One region of the Bradyrhizobium sp. MI1.4 genome, then DNA from elsewhere that is predicted to be linked to it. Evidence: predicted binding sites of a transcription regulator. Region 1 holds the regulator's gene; the other holds the start of a gene.

Region 1 (7,793 bases):
TCATGTAGCGCGAGTGCGGATCGAGCGAGGTCACCATGCCGGTGATCGCGCCTTCGATCAGCTTGGCATTGTCAGGCTTCTCGACATAGCTCGCCTTCACCCGCTCGAACACTTCGCCGAACAGATTGAGCTTGGAATAGGCGTCATCCGCGCTCGCTGCCGCCCGTGCCGCCCATACGCCGCCGTGCGGACTGGCTACCAAAAGGGTCAGACACGCTCCGGTGAGCGCGCCCAGTGGAAACAGCAGGGTTTTCCGCATGGATAGGCTGGCCTTTTTGCTTCGCGGTTCGGTGGGGCTGGGAGCCGCCATGCAAATGGCGATCCAGCCTGCTTCTCACAATACCATTCTGGTTTCTTCAAGGCCGGGATGCCACGCCGGCGGGTACACCGTAAAAATCGGTTGGTCCGGACCTAAACTTTCGGCAACGTTGCAGGACCGGTTCGTGCGCAACGGGGGTCGGCCGGCCGGCCCGCGCCTCGCAGCCATGCCATTTTAGGATGGTTTTGGCGCCCCGGACGGGTTAGGCGATCAGGGAAGGCTTCAAATTCTCGGGAGGATAACAATGAACGAAGCACCCCGCATCCAACCGGAAAGGAACGTCGAGCTCGGCGCCAGCACCGAGCCGTTCCAGAATCTGCATGAATTCATCCGGAAAGCCCGCGCCAACCTCAACCAGAATGCATGGGACTATATCGTCGGCGCGGCCGAGACCGAGACCACGATGCGTCGCAACCGCATGGCGCTGGACGAGATCGCTTTCCGCCCGCGCGTGCTGCGCGATGTTCGCAAGGTTACAGGTTCGGTCGAACAGTTCGGCCGCAAGATGCGCCTGCCCGTGGTCCTCGCCCCGGTCGGCGCGCTCGAGATCTTCGATCCGGATGGTGCGGCGAGCGTGGCACGCGCCTGCGGCACTTTCGGTGCGGCGCACATGCTCAGTTCGGTGTCCGAGCCCGGCCTAGAAAAGACCGCCGAAGCTGCGTCCGACGCGCTGCGGCTCTACCAGCTCTATGTGCGCGGCGATGACGCCTTCGTCGCCGACGTCGTCAGCCGGGCCGAGAAGAACGCCTACGCCGCCTTCTGCCTGACCGTCGACACCGCCCACTACAGCCGCCGCGAACGTGACATCGCCAAGCGCTACGTTCGCGAGAGCCGCTTGCGCGCCACCGGGGGCGATTACCAGAAGGGTCTGGAGTGGCGGACGGTGAAGATGATCAAGGACAAGTTCAAGATCCCGCTGATCCTCAAGGGCATCGCGACGCCAGAGGACGCGCTGATCGCGATCGATCACGGCGTCGAATGGATCTACGTCTCCAACCATGGCGGCCGTCAGCTCGATCACGGTCGCGGCGCCATGCACGTGCTGCCCGAGATCGTCGACGCCGTGAACGGCCGCGCCAAGATCATGGTCGATGGCGGTGTCTGTCGCGGCACCGACATCGTCAAGGCGATCGCGGCGGGCGCCGACCTCGTCGGCATCGGCCGGCTGCAATGCTGGGCGCTGGCGGCGGCCGGCGAAGCCGGCGTGGCGCGCATGCTGGAACTGCTCGAGGACGAAGTGCTGCGCTGCCTCGGCCTCTTGGGTGCGACCTCGTTCGCCGAGGTCAACAAATCCTGCCTGCACCAGGCGACCGCAACCAACGCGCCGAGTGTGTTCAGCGCGTTTCCGCTGTTCGACCACGAGCCGTATCGATACTGAGTGAAAGGACGCAGGTGACATCGCTCTCTCCCGGCAGCGCGGATGCGCTCCTGTTCGATCTCGGCCGCGTCGTGCTCGATATCGATTTCTCCAAGGCGATCGCCTGCTGGGCGGGACATGCCGGCTGCAAGCCCGAAGCCATCGTCGCGCGCTATGTGCGGGACAGCGAAGCCTATCGGTTGCACGAGATGGGGAAGATCAGCGATGAGGACTATTTCGCCTCATTGCGAGCCTCGCTCGGAATCGGCATTTCGGACGCGCAATTCCTGGAAGGCTGGAACGCGATTTTCGCCGGCGAAATGCCTGACATCGCCGAGCTGCTGCCGCGCGCAGCGAAACAGATGCCGCTCTATGCTTTCTCCAACACCAACCGGCCGCACGTGGACCATTTCTCGAGGGAATATGCCGACCTCCTCGGCCATTTCCGCGAGCTGTATTTGTCGTCCAGCATCGGCCTGCGCAAACCGGATGCGGAGGCCTTCGACCACGTCGTTGCGGCGATCGGCGTGCCCGCCGGGCGCATCGTGTTCTTCGACGATCTTGCCGAAAACATCGAGGGAGCGCGCGCGCGCGGCTTGATGACGGTGCATGTGACCTCGCCGCGTGACGTCGGGAACGCATTGAAGGCATTGGGCATTTGACGACGTCCGTTGTCGCGAAACCCACGACGGCACGGCCCGACGGACCAATTTTGAAAAATTGAGGAACCGGATCACTTTGTGCATTTTTATACAGAGTTCCGGGAACGGAATACCGCCTTCCGGACTCTTAGAGTCCGTTGGGACTTCTACGGACGGATGCATCATCGTGCTGGGCAAAACCTACCTCACCAAGCAGGCCTCTCTTCTTCTTGAATTCGCGAGGACAACTTCAGATTCGGACCTTTCCGCCAAGCTTGTGAGCAAGGCCGCCGACCTGAAATCCCAAGCCGACCCGCTGCCCGACAAGGATCAGGGATCCAAGGCGCCCGACGTAACTCCCGGGCAGGCAGGGAGCTGATCGATTCAGGCCATGGCGCGTTCTCGCCTTGCCATGATTTTCGTCGCTTCCATGACCACTCTCCTGCCGATCTGTGACCTCCTTCGGATCATGCCGCGACGCGCTTGATCCTGCCTTCCGGAACAATGTGAAGGGGCGGGATGACTGTGCCTGCTCAGCCGCTTTTGCCTCTGCGCCTGCGCTCGGCTAGAAGACGTGCGGAACATTCGCCCGAACGTGCCGAGCAGGAGTTTTCGCCGTGGCCTTGATGCCGGTTTCTGACGCGCTTGCCGCGGTGCTGGCGGGTGCAGAGCCGCTGCCGGAAGAAATGATTTCCCTCGACGAGGCCTACCATCGCGTGCTCGCGCGTGACGTCGTGGCGCGGCGCACGCAGCCGCCGCAAGCGATGTCGGCGATGGACGGCTACGCGGTGCGCGCGGCCGATGCCGCGACGATCGATTCGGAGCTCACCGTCATCGGCGAAGTCGCAGCGGGCCGACCGTTCGAGGGGACGGTCGGAGCCGGCGAGGCCGTGCGGATCTTCACCGGCGGCGTCGTTCCCTTTGGCGCGGACGCCGTCGTGATCCAGGAGGACACGGTCGCCGCCGGCAAGCGCATCACGATCAAGGAAGCCGCGATCGCCGGCCGGCACATCCGCCCCGCCGGCGTCGATTTCCGCGAGGGCGACGTGCTCCTGCGCAAGGGAAGCCGTCTGACCGAGCGAGACCTCGCGCTCGCCGCCGGGATGAATCATCCGCACCTTGCCGTTGTCAGGCGTCCGAAGGTCGCGATTCTCGCCACCGGCGACGAGCTGGTGATGCCGGGCACCACGCCCGGCCACGGCCAGATCGTCTATTCCAACGGCTACGCCCTGCACGCGCTCGCCCGCAGCGAGGGCGCCGAGACCATCGACCTCGGTATTGCCGCCGACACGCTCGAGGCCACCACCGCCGGCATCCGCCGCGCCCGCGAGAGCGGCGCCGACGTCCTGATCACGACCGGCGGCGCATCGGTCGGCGACCACGATCTGGTCCAGCAGGCACTGCGGGACGAAGGCATCGCGATGGCGTTCTGGAAGATCGCGATGCGGCCAGGCAAGCCGATGATGCACGGGCGACTCGGCGCAATGGGTGTGATCGGCCTGCCGGGCAATCCCGTATCGTCCTACGTGTGCGCTTTCCTGTTCATGGTGCCGCTGATTCGCGCCCTGTCGGGCCGTTCAGTGATTCACCATCGCCGTGAACGCGCCGTGCTCGGCCGCGACGTCGGCGCCAACGACCAGCGCGAGGACTATCTGCGCGCGCATCTTGAGGAGCGTGACGATGGCACACGCGTCGTTGTTCCCGTCAATCATCAGGACTCTTCGCTGCTTGCGAATCTCGCTGCAGCACAGGTACTTCTCGTCCGCGCACCATTCGCGCCGAAGGCCGAAGCCGGCACGGCTTGCGAAGTGTTGCGGCTCCCCGTCTGAGCGCCCCCGCAACGCGCGTTCCGCGCACTTTGCTCTGTTCACGGTAAATTAAGCAGTTGCGGAACATGTATCGAACATATAGTGTCTGTTCATGATTTGTTTCGAGCATGCAGCGGCTTATGGCCGAATTCAGCGTCTCGGAATCGGACGACATCAACCGGGGGACTTTGGTCGAGATGTTAACGCGCAAACAATACGAGCTTCTGCGGTTCATCAGTGAACGTCTGAAGGAAAGCGGCGTGCCGCCCTCCTTCGACGAGATGAAGGATGCGCTCGATCTGCGCTCGAAGTCGGGCATCCATCGCCTGATCACGGCGCTCGAGGAGCGTGGCTTCATCCGACGCCTGCCCAACCGCGCCCGTGCGATTGAAGTCATCAAGCTGCCGGAGCTCCAGGCAGCCGCTGGCAGCCGCCGCGGCTTCACGCCGAGCGTCATCGAGGGCAATCTCGGCAAGGTGCGTGCGAGCGCGAGCCTGCCCGCTGACGAGGGCGAACGTCCCGTCGCGGTGCCGGTGATGGGCCGCATCGCGGCCGGCACGCCGATCGAGGCGTTGCAGACCCGCAGCCATACTATCAGCGTACCGCCTGACATGCTCGGCTCGGGCGAGCATTACGCGCTGGAAGTGCGCGGCGACTCGATGGTCGAAGCCGGCATTCTCGACGGCGACATGGCCCTGATCCAGCGCAACGAGAGCGCCGATACCGGCGACATCGTGGTGGCGCTGATCGACGACGAGGAAGCGACACTGAAGCGCTTCCGCCGTCGCGGCGCCTCGATCGCGCTCGAGCCCGCCAACGCGGCCTATGAGGTCCGCATCCTGCCGCCCAACCGGGTGAAGATTCAGGGCAAGCTGATCGGGCTTTACCGGAAGTACTGATACCGGGAGTCTTTCTATCGGCAGTACTTCATATCGGAAGCACTTCATGCCGGAGGTGCTTGGCGCCTCGCGCGCTTCCGATCGACATCGCCGGTCAGAGATTGGAGCGGATCATCGTCCGCTCCGGCTGGATAGCCTTTCTGGTTCTGCACAGACTATCCGGCCCCTCCTCCAACGCTGGCTCCTCGCCACGCCGACGAAGCAGCACCGCTTCAAGCAGCACCGCTTCGCGGCTCGGTTGTTCGAGGAAACAGCGACCAGCGGTCAAGTTCGGCCGTTGCAGCCAAGTTGGCAATGTTCGCGTACGCGCCTCCCGAATGCATCGCGGCGAGCTTTGTTCCTATTGAATTCGGGAAAGATAATGTGATCGCGGCTTGCGGAAGCCAGCCGCAGATTTGCCCACAACCAAGCAGAGCGTTCGTGCTTCCACTCTGATAGAGGCCTGCGCCTCGATAAGAGACGCGGGTTGCTATCCCAGCATGAGGAGCACCCGATGTGTGACTACAGCCTACATGCCGTCGCGTCGCGCCCCGCCGAAGTCGGCGAGACGATCGTCACGACAAGCTTCCGCGGCACCTCGACGCGCGGCTTCGCCTCTGCAGCCGATCCGTCTGTTGCCGTCTGCCTGCTGCCGGGGACGGAGCTCGCCTTCGCCGACGACGTCCGCTACGACAATCGCTGGATCTGGACGCGCACCATCAATTCCCGCGTGGGCAAGTTCGGCAAGATCGATCCGCACGTTCCCGACCGCCATCATGATGCGATCGAATTCCCCGACGGCAAATACGTGCTGGTGACGCAGCTCGTCGAAGGCCAGCGCGCGACGGTGCTGCAACTGCCGGTGACTCAGTCGGTCACCGAGCGCGAGCACAAGGCGCAGATCACCGCCGACAGGCAGCCGACCGTCACGCACCTGCCGATCGGCTGACAGAGCCGCCCTCCGGCTACGAAGTCGGAGGTCAGGATTAAATCGCCATCGCCGGCCGTGGCCGGCGAGATGGTGTGGTTTGCACCCCGCTAATCCGAACGGACGCACCGAACCACTGCGTTGCTCCGCACCATCAGATCAATCGTCGGCTTGCAGGTCGGTGTCCGCCGGCGTTGCGTCCTTGATGCGAGGCGCGGTCGACTTTGGCGCGAGGCTGCCGTCGAAATCACCCTCGCCGGCGCCGGCCGGCAACCAGGGGCGGCTCGTGCCTCTCGCCCTCACTGCCTGAACCACAAAACCGTCACCACGCTGCGTCAGCGCCAGCGCGCTCTGGCTGGCGAGCCGCTGCCGATCGACCACCATCGCCGCGCAATCAGGCGGTGCGGGACGAGTCGTCACCACCAGCGCGGCCCGACTGCAATCGTCCGCGAGAGCGTCGACGCGCAGTGCCAGCGCGACCAGCCTCCCGTCGGCCAGTGGCGTCACGCAGCCGGATTCGTCGCAGGACACGCCATCGGCAAGCGAGGCTCTGCCCGCATCGCGCGGATCGGCGTCGGCAGCGAGCCATTCCTTGAGCAGAAAGCTGTCCTTGTTCGTCCTGATCAGGTGCAGATATCCGTCCCTGCCCCGCACCGCGACGCTGGCGCCATCCCCGGCAATCAGAATGTCGGGCTGCCGCGCCGACAGTCCCCAGAGGATCGCTGCCAGCAGCACCAGGGCGCCGGACCAGCGCAGCGGCGTGCGCAACAAGCCGAGCACAATGATTCCCAGGCTCGCCGCGATCAGCGGCGCGATCCCGAACGCCGGGATGCGGCCCACCGCGCCCGGCAAGGCCGCGACCCAGCGCGAGACCGCGACCATCCACTCGATGCCAATCCCCATCAGCCACCAGAACACGCTGTCCAGCCCGAACGGCGCAGCAAGCAGCCCCAACAGCCCCGCCGGCATCACCAGCGCAGAGACCACCGGCATCGCGCCGAGATTGGCGAGCACGCCGAACGGCGTGACACGGTGGAAATGAAAGGCGGCATAGGGCGTCGTCGCAAGTCCCGCAATCAGCGAAGCCATGAACAGCATCGCAATCTCGCGCCCACCCCACATCGCAATGCGCGCAGTCGCCGAATTGTCCGGCGAGGCAAACAAATTGGGCATGCCGATCTGCACCAGTGCGACCAAGCCGAGCGTTGCCGCAAACGACATCTGAAAACTCGGATGCACCAGCGCTTCCGGCGCGACCGCCAGCACGATCAGCGCAGCCACAGCAAGCGTGCGGAAGGTGATGGCGCGGCGATCGACCATCACCGCGATCAGCACCACCGCCGTCATGAAGAACGACCTTTGCGTGGCGACCTCCGCGCCCGACAGCAGCAGGTAGAACGCAGCGGCGACCAGCGCGGCGGCGGCCGACCATTTCTTGATGGCGAAGCCGGCCGCCAATCCGGGGATCAGAGCGAGCAGCGCGCGCACCGCGAAGAACACGACGCCGGCAACGACGGCCATGTGATAACCGGAGATCGAGAGCACGTGGCCGAGGCCGGAGATGAACATCGCATCGTTGACGGGCGTGGTGATCGCATCGCGCCGCCCGGTGAGCAGCGCGGTCGCGATCGCCCGATTGTCGCCGTCGAGCGTCGCCCGGATGCGGGCATCGATCGCATCGCGCAGGCCTTGCATGAAGGCCGCGTAACGCAGCCGTAAGCCGCCGGTCTCAGGCGGCGACGCCACCGTGATGGCGCCCATCGCGAAGCCGGAGGCGCCGATGCCCTGGAAGAACATGTCACGCGAAAAGTCGTAGCTGCCGGGCCGCACCGGCGCGAGTGGCGGCATCAGCCGTGCCTTCA
Region 2 (7,793 bases), on a different contig from region 1:
CGTTCCAAGCTTTTGGGCCTGCACTTCGATCTCTTGATCCTGGATGTCATGATGCCCGGCGAGACCGGCTTCGATCTCGCGCGTTTCATCCGGACCTCGTCATCAGTGCCGATCGTGATGCTGACGGCGCGGCACGAAGCCGAAGCGCGCATCGAGGGCCTGCAGATCGGCGCCGACGACTACGTCGCAAAGCCGTTCGAGCCGCGCGAGCTTGCGCTGCGCATCAACAACATCCTCAAGCGCGCCGCGCCGCCGCCGCAGGCCGCTGCGGTGGAGAAGATCGCGTTTGGCCCGTACATCTACCACCTCGACCGCGGCGAACTGCGCCAGGGCGAAGACGTCATTCACCTCACCGACCGCGAGCGCGAGATGCTGCGGATCCTGTCGGAGACACCGGGCGAGACCGTGCCGCGCAGCGCGCTGACCGGCAATGGCAGCGTCAACGAGCGCGCCGTCGACGTGCAGATCAACCGCCTGCGGCGCAAGATCGAGACCGATCCCGCCAATCCGCTGTTCCTCCAGGCCGTGCGCGGCATCGGCTACCGGCTGGTAGCCTCGCCATAAAGAGTGAAGCGCCACCGATGAGCACGATCGATAGCGGCCTGACGCTTTTGAAGAGCGCCGCCGGCCGCGTCTCCGCCGCCAATGGCTGGATGGGCAATGCGTTCAAGGGCTGGATGCCGACCGGCCTCTACGCGCGTGCGCTGCTGATCATGATCGTGCCGATGGTGATCCTGCAATCGGTGGTCGCCTTCGTGTTCATGGAGCGGCACTGGAACACGGTGACACGCCGCCTGTCGGCCGCGGTGGTGCAGGACATCGCCGCGCTGATCGACGTCTACAAGGGCTACCCGCAAGACAAGGATCGCGACCAGATCCGCCGCATCGCGCAGCAGCGCCTCGGCCTCGTCGTCGATTTCCTCCCGGCCGGCGACATGCCGCCGCCGGGACCAAAGCCGTTCTTCTCGCTGCTCGACCAGACGCTGTCGGTGCAGCTCGGCCGCCAGATCGGGCGCTCCTTCTGGATCGACACGGTCGGCCGCTCCAACCTCGTCGAGATCCGGATCCAGCTCGACGATGCCGTGATGCGCGTGTTCGCGCAGCGCAGCGCCGCCTATGCCTCGAACTCGGAGATCTTCCTGTTCTGGATGGTCGGCACGTCCTCGATCCTGCTGATCGTCGCGGTGCTATTCCTGCGCAACCAGATCAAGCCGATCCTGCGACTTGCCGACGCCGCCGAAAGTTTTGGCAAGGGCCGCGAGGCGCCGAATTTCCGCCCGCGTGGCGCGCGCGAGGTGCGGCGCGCGTCGGTCGCCTTCCTCGAAATGAAGTCGCGCATCGAGCGAACGATGGAGCAACGCACCGCGATGCTCGCCGGCGTCAGCCATGATCTGCGCACGATCCTGACGCGGTTCAAGCTCGAGCTGGCGTTGATCGGCGACAGCCCCGAAATGGAGGGCATGCGCAAGGACGTCGACGAGATGTCGATGATGCTCGAGGACTACCTCGCGTTTGCCCGCGGCGATTCCGGCGAGCAGTCGCAGCCGACCGACATGGCCCAGGCGCTCGAGGAGCTGCGCAGCGACGCCGAGCGCCACGGCCACACGGCGACCGTTGCGTTCAACGGGCTGCCCGTGGTCACGGTGAAGCCGGCCTCATTCAAGCGCTGCCTCGCCAACCTCGTCACCAACGCCGCCCGCTACGGCAAGAGCATCGCCATCACCGGCCAGCGCGATCACCGTTATTTGACCGTGACGGTGGACGATGACGGGCCGGGCATTCCCGCCCATCTGCGCGAAGAGGTGTTCAAGCCGTTCCTGCGGCTGGACAACGCCCGCAACCAGGATGAAGGCGGCACAGGTCTTGGCCTCGCGATCGCCCGCGACATCGCCCGCTCGCACGGCGGCGACATCACGCTTGGCGACAGTCCGATGGGCGGATTAAGGGCGAGCGTGCGGATACCGGTGTAGCTGCCTCTTCCCTTCTCCCCCTGTGGGAGAAGGTGGCGCGAAGCGCCGGATGAGGGGTCTCTCTCCGCGAATTCAAAGCGAAAAGAGTCACACGCGGAGACAAACCCCTCACCCGTCTCGCCGCTGCGCGGCGAGCCACCCTCTCCCACAAGGGGAGAGGGGAAGAGCCTTACTTCGGCAGCAGCGCCTTCAGCTTGTCCATGTCGCGCACGTTCATCTTGAAGCCGCCGGGCATCACGATGTCGCCGGGCTTCTGGTCCGGCTTGCAGGCCCCCAGCCATTTCGCTTCGAGCTGCATGGTCGTGTCGCGGCCTGCTGCGCCGGCGGCGCCGCCTTGCGCGTGCGACGACGTCTTCACGGTATAGGCCGAATTGAAATCGCCGGATATCTCGGCATGCGAGGTCGTGCTGATGCCGGCGACATTGCACTCGGAATCGCTGACATAGCCGGTCGCGGTCTTCTTGATGTCCTGCCTGGCGCAGATCTGCTTGGCCATCGGGGAGATGTTGTTGTTCATCTCCTTGTCGACGGTCTCGTCGGTGCAGTGCTGCATGGTCATCTCGGGCACCGGCGTGCCGGTCCTGACCATCTTCAATTCCCACAGCCCCGCCTTGCGCACCGGCAGGTCGTCAGCGCGAGCGCTGCTTGCCGATACGACAAGGCAAAAGGCGGAGCCGAGCAAAGCGAGCTTGCGCGTCATGTGGGAGGCTCCCCGCTGCGAGATAGCGGCGCTAACGAAAGCGCCTCAGTAGAGCGTGCGGATCGGCAGGTCGGCGGCGCCATAGGGCACCCAGCGGCAGGAGAACGAGATGTAGCCGCCCTCATAGGCCTGCACCGCCAGGAATTTGGCGACCTTGCCGTAGCGCGCGCAGTGATCGACCGCGACCTGCCGCGCATCGACCTGGGTTGCCATCGAATAGGCGATGATGCCGCCAGTGTCGTTGCCCTTGAACGGAGGCACCGGAAGCAGATCGGCGCGCGCCGACTGGCTCGCCATCATACCCAGGGCAAGTAGACCCGCGGCCGCAATGATTCGCATTCCCGTCACTCCGATTGGTTGCCGACAGTTTACGGTGCCGGCGGGGCGGTGGAAAGAACGGATGGCCGGTCCAACGCAGCATTGCGGTCAACTCGTCGGCAAGTGTTGCCGCGCTGCACTTGACCTCCCCCGGCCTTCACGGCACCGTCCGACCCTTGCAGATCATGCTGTCTGGATCATCCATGCGCGCCTCGACCTTCCTGAAATCGCTCCGCTTTGCCGCCGTGCTCGGCCTCCTGTTCGGGGCGCTGTCGCTCGGCGAGGCCAGGGCCGCCAATCCGCTGGAGCTGAATTTCTGGCTGAGCGGGCCGCGCTATGACGGCAACGTCTCCGAATGCGACAGGGCGCTGCCGACGATCGCCAGCCAGTTCTGGGAGAAAGAAAGCTCGTTCTGGAATTCCTCGTTGAAGATCACCGGCTTCGCCGCCGTTCACGAGACCGCGTTCCGGCCTTGGGCATCCGACAACATCCCGCGCCGCTATTGCACCGGCGAGGCCATGCTCACGGACGGCAAGATGCGCAAGGTGCATTTCTCGATCGTGGAGGATGGCGGCTTCGCCGGCTACGGCCAAGGCGTCGAATGGTGCGTGGTCGGGCTCGACCGCAACTGGGCCTACAACCCGGCCTGCCGCGCCGCCAAACAGTAATTGAAACGTTCTGATCCGGACCGATCAGGCGGCCGAACGACGGTCGCCCGCATTTTGTTCTTGAAATGTTCTTATCGCCTGCTAGGCTTGCCTGCACAGTCTAGTTGAGGGGCGTCGCCATGTTTCATTCCCGATTGCATTCGTTCTCCCGCCTGATGATCTCGCTGACGCTTGCGGCCGGGCTGGCTGCGCTGGCCGATGGCGCAAAGGCCCAGGACAAGCGGCAGAACACGCCCGGCGAATTCGATTTTTATGTGCTGTCACTGTCTTGGTCGCCCTCTTTCTGCGAGGAGGCGGCGGAGCGCGGCGGCCGCTCGCAGACCCAGTGCAGCGGACGGCCCTACGCTTTCGTGGTGCATGGTCTGTGGCCACAATATGAGAACGGATTTCCGGAATATTGCCAGCGGCCCTCGCCGCGGCTGAACCGCAGTATCGTCTCCTCCATGCTCGATCTGATGCCGGCGCCGGGGCTGATCTTCAATGAGTGGGACAAGCACGGCACCTGCTCGGGGCTCGCTGACCGCAGCTATTTCGAGACGATCCGCAAGGCGCGCGCCGCGATCAAGATTCCAGCCGAATATCTCGATCTATCGCAGGCCAAGACCGTGGCGCCGGCGGAGGTGGAGGAAGCCTTCATCAAGGCCAATCCGGGCCTCAGCAATGCCGCCGTCTCGATCACCTGCAACCGGACGCGGCTATCGGAAGTCCGCATCTGCCTCAGCAAGGACCTGCAATTCCGCGCCTGCGAGGAGATCGACCGCCGCGCCTGCCGCCGCGACCAGGTGACGATGCCGCCGATCCGGGGTGGCTAGCCCAGGCGTCGTGCCTCTTTGCTCGGGCCGTCACGTGGCGTAGTGCTCTTGCATGAATTACCGCCACGCCTTCCATGCCGGCAACTTCGCCGATATCATCAAGCACATCGTGCTGACGCGCATCATCACCTATCTCCAGGACAAGCCGGGTGCGTTCCGCGTCATCGACACCCATGCCGGCGCTGGCCTCTACGATCTCGAAAGCGACGAAGCGCGCCGGGGCGGCGAGTGGCTGACGGGCATTGCGCGGCTGATGCAGGCGCGGTTGTCGAACGACGCCATGGCGCTGACCAAGCCCTATCTCGACATCGTCCGCGCCTTCAATCCGAAGGGCGAGCTCAAGGCCTATCCGGGCTCGCCGCTGATCGCACGCGGCCTGCTGAGGCCGCAGGACCGCCTCTTGCTCTGCGAGCTCGAGCCGAAGGCGCGCAAGGCGCTGATCGGCGTACTGCGCCGCGACGAACAGGCCCGCGTGGTCGACCTCGACGGCTGGATGGCGCTGCCGGCTTTCGTGCCGCCGAAGGAACGGCGTGGGCTCGTTCTGATCGACCCGCCCTTCGAGGCAAAGGACGAGTTCGAAAAGCTCGCAGAGGCCTTCTCGGCGGCTTTCGCGAAATGGCCGACCGGTATCTATGTAATCTGGTATCCCGCCAAGAGCCGACGCGCCACCGACACGCTGGTGCAATCAGTGGCGCGGCTCGCAGCCGCAGCAAAGCCGCCGGGAAAATGCCTGCGCCTCGAATTCAGCGTGGCGCCGCAAGCCGACGGCGCAGCCCTCACCTCCAGCGGGCTCTTGATCGTCAATCCGCCTTACACGCTGCACGGCGAACTCAAGACGATCCTGCCGGAGCTGGAGATGCCGCTCGGCCAGGGTGGCGCTGCCAGATTCCGATTGGAGGTGCCGAGACCGTAACACTCCGGCATTCTTGGGAAAAATATGCAGGAGCGGTAGTCAATCTGCAGAGAACCGTATTATGCTGTTGCGGTGACTGGCTTTACGTTCCGCTTCCGCGAATGGTTGCGGCGGAGTGAAGGCCTAAGAAAGATCCAGTCGGACCGAATGGTCTGCCGAAGGATGGCCAGCTCCCGGGCTTCGTAAGGCCCGGTCATGTCGTGACGCGCGTCTGCGTCACGACGGAGGAGCAATGAGGGGGAGTTTCCCGATGGCCATGACGGGAACGGTCAAGTTTTTCAACGGTGAGCGCGGCTACGGATTCATCAAACCGGACGACGGGGGCCGCGACGTCTTCGTACATATTACTGCTGTGGAGCGGGCCGGACTGAAGGACCTTGCCGAAGGACAGCGTATTACTTTCGAAGTCGAACCGGACAAGAAGGGCAAGGGGCCGAAGGCGGTCGATTTGGTCATCCTTCCCTAGCGAGCCAAGCGTCAAAAAAATCCCGGCCGCAAGCGGCCGGGAGGTTGGTCCGGTATTTTCTTCTTTAGCTATCAGAAGTGATAGTTCACGCCTGCGCGCACAACGCTGGCGCTATAGCCGTTTGACACGCCCGTAATCGCGAACTGACTCGTCGAGAGATCGATATAGAGATATTCGAGCTTGGCGCTCCAGTTCGGCGCGAACATAACTTCCGCGCCGGCACCGATGGTCCAGCCGGCGCTGGTGTGCGACTCGGTCCAGCCGAACGTCTGCGCGCGCAGCTCGCCGAAGGCGAGGCCCGCCGTGCCGTAGAACAGCACGTTGCTGAAGGCGTAGCCGGCGCGGCCGCGCAAGGTGCCGAACCACGGATTGGAGAACTTCCACGGCGCGAAGGTGTCGTCGGCACCGGCGGCCTGGATGTCGCCCTCGACGCCGAACACCCATGGGCCGTTCTGGAAATTGTAGCCGGCCTGAACGCCGCCGACGAAGCCCGACGGTTTTGCGGGATTGTTGCTCACCGAACCCCATTCGTAGCCGAGATTGCCACCGAGATACGGACCGGCCCAGCTATAGGCATTGAGCGGCTGATTGACCGTGTAGGGCGCACGCTGCCCGTAATTGAGATCGGCGGCCTCTGCCGAAGCCGTCCAGCCGACCGCAGCCAACGCGGCTGCGCCCACAACGAGCCTCTTCATCACACACTCCAACGCAACTCCCGTCACCGCTGCGATGCCCGCGCCGCCGCGCGAGGCAAAACCGCATGGTTACGGAACCACCCTTTTTCGCGTAAGATTTATCGAGAGTTTTAAGTTAAAGGCCTGTTAAGCCGGGTTACCGCGCTGTTAACAGGCTTAAGCAAGCGTTACCGGGAACTGCGCCGCCATCCTGTGCGTGCCGCTCGGCCGGAACTTCAAATCGACACCCGCAGCGCTTAAATTCGCACCATGGTTCACGATTCCCCCGACAATCCGGACGACGCACGCGTACGCAAACCCGTGCGCGGCAACGCACCCGACGTCCCGCCCCAGGAAACGGAAGCCGCGCCGCCGGACCTCGATCCCGCCACTGCGAATGGCGACGACGAGGACGATGCGCGGCTGCCGGACATCCTGGAAGAGAGCGGCACCGTCGGCGAAGAGCCGCTGGCGACCGGCCACGAGGCGATCGAACGCGCGGTGCGCCTCGCCCCCACCTCGCCCGGCGTCTACCGCATGCTCAATGCGAATGCCGACGTGCTCTATGTCGGCAAGGCCAAGAACGTCAAAAAGCGCCTGTCGAACTATGCGCGCCAGAGTGCGCCGCAGCCGGCGCGCATCCTGCGCATGATCGCCGCCACGGTGACCGTGGAAATCATCTCGACCCACACCGAGACCGAAGCCCTGCTGCTGGAGGCCAACCTCATCAAGCAGCTTCGGCCGCGCTTCAACGTGCAGCTGCGCGACGACAAGTCGTTTCCCTATATCCTGATCACGGGCGACCATTGGGCGCCGCAGATCCTGAAGCATCGCGGCGCGCAGACGCGGCCGGGTCGCTATTTCGGCCCGTTCGCCTCCGCCGGCGCCGTCAACCGCACCATCACCGCACTTCAGCGCGCGTTCCTGATCCGCTCCTGCACGGATTCCTTCTTCGAGAGTCGCTCGCGGCCCTGCCTGCTCTACCAGATCCGCCGTTGCGCCGGCCCCTGCACCCGCGAGATCGACTTCCCCGGCTACACGACCCTGGTGCGCGAGGCGAGCGACTTCCTGTCCGGCAGGAGCCATGCGGTGAAGCAGGAGCTTGCCGCGGAGATGGAGAAGGCCTCCGGCGAGCTCGAATTCGAGAGCGCCGCGCTCTACCGCGACCGCCTCGCTGCGCTGTCCGCGATCCAGTCGCAGCAGGGCATCAATCCGCGCACGGTGGAAGAAGCCGACGTGTTCGCCATCCACCAGGAGGGCGGCTTCTCCTGC

The links. The regulator LexA, encoded in region 1, represses DNA repair genes until DNA is damaged. The targets are predictions, from matches to a motif close to TGTTCNNNNTGTGTTCNG.
Region 2: AC0L23_RS13385 (ribonuclease T2 family protein) is a predicted target of LexA. The motif match lies at 3,712-3,729, and genes of this name have one in related genera.

The regions. Positions count from the first base shown of each region.
Region 1 covers NZ_JBVVPP010000027.1:8,453-16,245, reverse strand. Annotated here, with positions in the region: gene AC0L23_RS25105 (S41 family peptidase) at 1-259, opposite strand, end outside; gene AC0L23_RS25100 (alpha-hydroxy acid oxidase) at 564-1,697, shown strand; gene AC0L23_RS25095 (HAD family hydrolase) at 1,712-2,338, shown strand; gene AC0L23_RS25090 (hypothetical protein) at 2,505-2,696, shown strand; gene AC0L23_RS25085 (molybdopterin molybdotransferase MoeA) at 2,935-4,146, shown strand; gene lexA (transcriptional repressor LexA) at 4,323-5,024, shown strand; gene AC0L23_RS25075 (hypothetical protein) at 5,518-5,952, shown strand; gene AC0L23_RS25070 (ComEC/Rec2 family competence protein) at 6,091-7,793, opposite strand, start outside.
Region 2 covers NZ_JBVVPP010000009.1:136,488-144,280, reverse strand. Annotated here, with positions in the region: gene AC0L23_RS13410 (response regulator) at 1-564, shown strand, start outside; gene AC0L23_RS13405 (ATP-binding protein) at 582-1,970, shown strand; gene AC0L23_RS13400 (DUF3617 domain-containing protein) at 2,140-2,670, opposite strand; gene AC0L23_RS13395 (hypothetical protein) at 2,716-3,009, opposite strand; gene AC0L23_RS13390 (hypothetical protein) at 3,192-3,656, shown strand; gene AC0L23_RS13385 (ribonuclease T2 family protein) at 3,776-4,468, shown strand; gene AC0L23_RS13380 (23S rRNA (adenine(2030)-N(6))-methyltransferase RlmJ) at 4,521-5,381, shown strand; gene AC0L23_RS13375 (cold-shock protein) at 5,632-5,847, shown strand; gene AC0L23_RS13370 (outer membrane protein) at 5,919-6,542, opposite strand; gene uvrC (excinuclease ABC subunit UvrC) at 6,792-7,793, shown strand, end outside.